Regions from separate parts of the Sporosarcina sp. resist genome, predicted to be linked through region 2. Evidence: riboswitches for the same ligand, from Rfam matches in the RefSeq annotation. Region 2 holds a riboswitch; the other holds the start of a gene.

Region 1 (3,309 bases), 2.4 Mb from region 2:
CAAAGTTTCCAACAGCGATACCTTGTGCGTTCACCTCTGTCGTTGGCAATGTAATCGGAATTGTCCAAGGTACTCCAGTAGATAATCTCATTGTTGTAACAACAGAATTGTAGTCTACTTCTGTAAGAAATCCACTTAAAGGGCTATAAGCACCCGTACCAATCAAATCCAAGTCACTACTAGCAATTTCGTCTAATTCAACTGTTTCAGTTATTCCTTCGTATTGAAAACCAGGATTCCAGCGATTAATTAATGTACCACCATGCGGTTGACTCAAACTCATTTAAATTCCCCCATTTTCGTTAGCATTATGCAAGCCACACTCTGTCTTCGCCTGATTTGCCCAGCGCCCTGACCTCGACCCCGTCGTTGTATCCCCTTTGAATGTGCAGTGTGAACAACCGATACTGGGATAGCCTTGGTCATGGAGTGGATTATAAGGCAAATTATGTTTTTTTACATAATCCCAAATATCATTCCACGTCCAATGAATCAGCGGGCAAATTTTAACCGATTGAAAGGTTTCATCTTTGTTCACAAATTTTGTCTTACTTCTTGATGGTGATTGTTCGCGCCTAAGTCCGGATAACCAAGCGGTCGTACCGCTCATTGCTTCACGGAGTGGAATTACTTTCCTCATATGACAACAACGATCCGGCTGTCTTTCCCATAGTCGATCGCCATACTTGTCAGCTTGTTCCTCAACCGTTAAGCCGGGAGTCTTCATTTCAATTACAAGCTTTGGATAACGTTTCTTTACTTCATCGATTAAGGTATGCGTTTCTTGAAAATGAAACCCGGTTTCGAGAAAGACCACTTTAGCAGTTGGTTTTATTTGCGAGATTAAATCTATCATTACGATACCTTCAACCCCAAAACTACACGCATATACAAGCTCATCGTCGTATTCTCCGTAAGCCCATCGCAAGACGTTTAACGCACCTTTTGACTCGTCATCGATTGGAAAAACTTCACTAGTCTCAGCCCAAGATTTGTACGTCAACTTCGCCATACTAATCCCCCCTCTAAACTCAATAACTCTATTACATTATCTTTTTTAAAAAAGGCGACTTTAATCTACTATTGATTAAAGTCGCCTCTAATTTTTTAGTCAGCGAATTGTTCGTATGTTCACGATTGTCCATTAGCTTCTGGATTTCCAGTCGGCATGTGATTAGCGTTTATACTAACTTTATTAATCCTATGTGTCAAGTAGGTTTAAATACATTCTATTCCTAAAACCCCAATATGTTACGCATTTTGTAATTTTTTAGATATAGTTATTTTCTTTTAAATAAGAAACGATGGCTTTGACAGACTCTACAATATTTAATTGATTGGTATCAATGATTATTTCCGGGTTAACAGGTTCTTCATAAGGAGCATCAATTCCTGTAAAGCCTTTAATTTCACCCAATCTTGCTTTCTTATAAAGCCCCTTCGGATCCCGTTCTTCACAAGTTTCTAAACTTGCCTTAACGTATATTTCGATAAACTCATCGGATTTGACAATTTCTCGCACCTGATCTCGATCTTCCTGATAAGGCGATATGAATGCTGTTAATGTGAATAAGCCAGCGTCGACCATTAGTTTTGAAACTTCACCGATTCTGCGAATATTTTCCGTCCGATCATTTGGACTAAACCCTAGATTCTTATTTAAACCGTGCCGGACATTATCTCCATCCAGTCGATAAGTATGAATGCCTTTCGCGTGTAACTCTGTTTCTAGCGCTACTGAAACTGTTGATTTCCCTGACCCTGATAGCCCAGTGAACCAAAGAATAGCACTCTTATGGCCCTTTAGTTCTTGACGATTTTCTTTTGTTACCTCTGATTCATGCCAAACGATATTTGTAGACTCTGTCATTGTTTGCCCCCCTAAATCATTTGTTTCAGTTTAATTTTTATATACAAAAAAGACACCTTTTTCCGATTCAAATAATCGATTAGAAAGTTGCCTTTAGTTGTCTAATTAGCATGTATGAAATTGTTAAAATGATAAATGACTTACAACCTTTACAGTAAAGAAATAAAAAAACCACTTCTAAATAGAGCAAGAAGAGGTTAATAGAATCGAACACATATTACTCCTCTTATCTGCTAAACTTTCGTTTACTGGAATTGGCACAGTACTAAACAGTCTGTTGCCGCGGTTTCATCGGGCCAGTCCCTCAACCTCTCTAGATAAGATATAAACTATTAAGTTGAGACCAATACTACATTATCGAAAATTCAAAGTCAATGACTTATCAGAATTTATTTTCAATCATATCAGTTTAGTTGGAATTAAAGGCGATCTTCTTGCACATATAATAGGCACTTTAAACTACTTTTCAGTGCGCTAGGAAACATGTTAGTTAACTCTCACTTAACCTTTCGTTGTTCTCATCGGTTTTCTCTATTTCCTTTTCATAATTATTTTTCCAATTAACAAGAAAGATTCCTGCAAATATTAGTAATCCACCAAAAAGGATAGACCAGGTTAGTCTTTCATGGAGTAAAAACCATCCTGTGAGTACACCGAAGAATGGCGCTAAAAAAAGGAATGCACTAGTTCGTTCTTGATTACCTCTTTGGAGAAGATAAAACCAAATAGAAAACTGAATAATTGATGCTGCAATGGTAAGCCATAACAAAATCAGGATAGATTGAGTAGTCATTTTAAAGAAAGTCTCTTCCAGTAGTAAGCTTCCCAGAAAGAGAATTGATCCACCAAAAAGCATTTGATAGGCTGTCATTACATACGTATCAAATTTGAAACCATGTATTTTTATCAATAGCGTAGCAATCGCCCATGAAACAGCCGACAAAAGCCCTAATATGGTACCGACTTTAAAGTCAAGATGTGAACCTAACGTGAGAAAAACCCCGATAAAACCTAACAGTACACCTATCCATTGCTGAATATGGTAACGCGATTTTAAAAAAAGCGTCCCAAAAACGACAACGAGTAAAGGATTCATAAACGTTAGGATAGACGTCTCTCCAGAAGTGATTGTACGCAGTGCCATAAATATACAGCCCATCACAAAAGCTGTTTGGAAAAGTCCAATTAGAACAAGCCACACCCAGTCGATTGCTTTTACTGGATGTGGCTTGTTTAAGATTTTAACGATAGTTGCCATAATAATCCCTGCAAGCGTAAAACGCAGAGCGACTAATAGGAGTGGAGATGAATAGGCTAACCCTAACTTCCCTATTGTAAAAGAAGAACCCATTAGTCCAGTCGTCAAAATCACTAACAAGCAAAAACTGATTCGATTCATCCGGTCCCCACCCCATTATTACTATAAAACGTTTAAAAGA
Region 2 (3,309 bases):
GCGAAAAAAATGCGTAACGGACGTCCATACATTTTTACAGATGTAAGAACACAGAAAAATGTTGACCAAGTCGTTGCTTGGATCAAGCACAATATGCTATTAGAAGGTGCGGGATCCGCTGGTTCAAATGCTTAAGCCGTCTCGCGCCATCCACCACGGAAAACTTGACTTGGAATTTGAGCCAAGAAGAGGCTACACACGGATGCCTCATGTTTTCCAACAGCCTCCATTGAAGGCGAGTCGTGAACTGTACGAAGGGAAAAACCCGACAGCGACTGTCTACATAATGGAGTCCTCTGGAGGCATGGTCGCCGGGGATCGAAATGACATTACAGTGAAGCTTGCTCCAGATAGTAGCGTAAGGTTGGTTCAGCAGTCCGCTTTAAAGATCTATCCATCGTATACCGGAGACACTTGTGTACAGACCATTAACATCGAACTCGGAGAAGGGGCACGCCTTGAATGGATGCCAGAAGTAATTATTCCGTTTGTAGATGCAAAATTTCGAGGTGACACGACACTTCGAATCGCACGCGATGCAACCATATTATGGGGTGAAATCGTTGCCCCAGGACGTGAAAAGCGTGGCGAGATATTTGATTATCAATCATTCCATACGAATTTCAAAATTTTTGTCGAGGATGAATTAATTGCTTTTGACTCTCTGCATTTCTCACCAAAAGAAACGGCACTTGGTGATATCGGTGTACTGGAAACTGCAATGTATATCGGTTCAATCTGGCTCGTATCGCCGAAAGCCGCAGATGTAGACGTCCGCGCAATACAAGAAACATTGCGGGTCGAAGAAGGTTTAAAAGCTGGTATGACAAGGCTTGAAGGAAATGCAATCCATTGCAGATGGCTTGCAGTTGATCAGTGGACCATGCAGGAAGAGATGAAGCGTGTATACGCGTTGTTGGCAGAAATAGTTTAAGAGGACACTCCAATGAGGGGTGTCCTCTTTGGGTTTGAAGTTTTACATCACTTCGATACCCTTTTTTTATTCCATTTTTTTATTAAAAAATCCATCAACCAGGTATAGAGAAACATCGAACCGACTAGGACAACAGCAATGTAAATGTATTGCAAGAAAACTGGAATGTTATACTCCTTTATGAAATCCCCTGAATAAAGCATGATGAAAACCAGCGCTATAAGAAGTACAATCATACCTATCGCATAAATAACCATAGTACTTAGAGGCGTTGTCCGAAGTGTCTTACGGATGGAATCCCTAGATTTTAAAGCTCTTATAAGTAGATATAAAAATAAAACGAGTGATAGATAGTCATTTGCTACAAACAATAAAATAAGTCCAAGTAATATAATCGACCAGGTGATTTTTTCATAGTATTTATCAATAAATTTCAGCATTAATCTTCCCCCAGTATGTGTATACTATATATACGGAATGATTGATGGAAAAGTTTCCTTTTATCACAAATTGAATATGTTCTACTACAAAGGAGTTTGTCGTATGCAAGAAAAAAGACCAATGGGCCAATCACGAACAATCCAGACGAAGCTAGTACTGCCGCCAGATACCAATCATCTGCAGACAATTTTCGGCGGAAAAGTTCTCGCGTATATAGATGAAATCGCTGATATCACGGCAATGAAACATTCAAAAACAGCGGTTGTAACTGCTTCAATCGATTCAGTCGATTTTGTATCGTCGGCGCGTGTTGGAGATGTACTTGAACTTGAGGCAATTGTCACGTCAACTGGCCGTACATCGATGGAAGTATTTGTATCGGTCCATTCAATGAACCTGCTTACGGGCGAAACAAAACTAACAACCGAATCCTTCCTAACGATGGTTGCCATGGATGAAAATAACAAGCCTACTCCAGTGCCGGGCATTTATCCGGAAACAGAAGCTGAAAAGAGTCTATTTGAAACAGGCCCCGCACGCCGTGAACATCGGAAATTGCGGAGTGAGATGAAACATTAAATAATTTGTTATGGAAAAGCCCACGGCAAGTTGTGGGCTTTTTTACATTGTGTCGCGTATCATTTCAATGCCATTTCTACTTTTCACATAAAATGTTTCATTGTAAAAACGAGTATAATCTAAATAATTCATGTTTTGTGTATTGACAATCTATTCGGAAGACTGTATTGTACTCATTAACAACTAAATACGTAACTTTCTTATCCAGAGAGGTGTAGGGACTGGCCCGATGATACCTCAGCAACAGACTTTTAAAGTACTGTGCTAATTCCAGAAGCGTAAGTGTAATGCTTACTGCTTGGAGATGAGAAGAGCAAATAGCGAATTCGCCAAAACCTCTTCTTGAAATTTAGAAGTGGTTTTTTGTTTCGTCTAGGCTCCGGGCGCCAGATGCTTGGGTCATAAGTTAAAGCTGCTCTGCGGCAAAGAACGCCGCTACGCATCTTCATCTTATGCCTGACGCATCTAAGCGGGCGCCCTTCGCTTTTGTTACTTCTGGAGACTAAAGTTACCTTCAAAAAATGAAGGGAGAATTATTGTGTCAAATGAATTAATCAATGCAATTGCTTTATTAAAAAAGAAAGAATGGGTTGATTTAACACATACTTTCGGGCCTGACTCACCCCGTTTTTCAGCATTTGATGCAGCAGAGTTTACAACATTATTTGATCACGATGATGGATTTTTCGCACAGAGCTTTAAATTTGCGGGACAGTACGGCACACATATTGATGCACCAATTCACTTCGTTCGTGATACAAGATACTTGGATGAATTGGGTTTGAAAGAATTGGTATTACCGCTGGTGGTCATCGATAAATCGAAAGAATCTGATGCAAACCATGATTTTACATTAACTGTTGAAGACATTCTAAAGTTTGAAGCTCAGCACGGGCAAATTGAGGCAGGTACATTTGTGGCATTACGCACAGATTGGAGCAAACGCTGGCCGGATAATGAGGCATTTTGCAATAAAGATGCCGATGGGAATAACCGTATACCGGGTTGGGGCCTTGCTGCTTTGAAGTTTTTATTTGATGAAAGAAAAGTAAAGGCTGTCGGTCATGAAACATTCGATACGGATTCAGCCATTGATTTTCAAAAGAACCAAGCTCTGTTAGGTGAATATTATGTTCTTGAACAAGATACCTACCAAATCGAGCTATTAACAAACTTAGATAAAGTGCCCTCAAAAGGCGCGGTCATTTTTAACATCGTTCCGAAGCCGGAAAAAGCATCGGGATTCCCAGTACGCTCATTCGCGATCCTGCCGTAAGAAAAGAAAAAGGGCCCGCTCATTCGCACTCCCGCCGTAAGAAAAGAAAAAAGGTCCGCTCATTCGCGTAATAGCCATA

What was found. Region 2 has a riboswitch for S-adenosylmethionine ahead of H7992_RS00385 (cyclase family protein). Riboswitches for the same ligand answer to the same signal wherever they lie in the genome.
Region 1: it holds a riboswitch for S-adenosylmethionine, as region 2 does, so the genes downstream of both, cysC (adenylyl-sulfate kinase) here and H7992_RS00385 (cyclase family protein) in region 2, are expected to answer to the same signal.

Annotation. Positions count from the first base shown of each region.
Region 1 is NZ_CP060287.1:2,473,905-2,477,213, reverse strand. It holds gene sat (sulfate adenylyltransferase) at 1-283, opposite strand, end outside; gene H7992_RS12000 (phosphoadenylyl-sulfate reductase) at 284-1,012, opposite strand; gene cysC (adenylyl-sulfate kinase) at 1,271-1,870, opposite strand; SAM riboswitch class I at 2,094-2,194, opposite strand; gene H7992_RS11990 (DMT family transporter) at 2,361-3,269, opposite strand.
Region 2 is NZ_CP060287.1:79,826-83,134, forward strand. It holds gene ureG (urease accessory protein UreG) at 1-135, shown strand, start outside; gene H7992_RS00370 (urease accessory protein UreD) at 203-934, shown strand; gene H7992_RS00375 (hypothetical protein) at 982-1,374, opposite strand; gene H7992_RS00380 (acyl-CoA thioesterase) at 1,478-1,954, shown strand; SAM riboswitch class I at 2,152-2,265, shown strand; gene H7992_RS00385 (cyclase family protein) at 2,493-3,230, shown strand.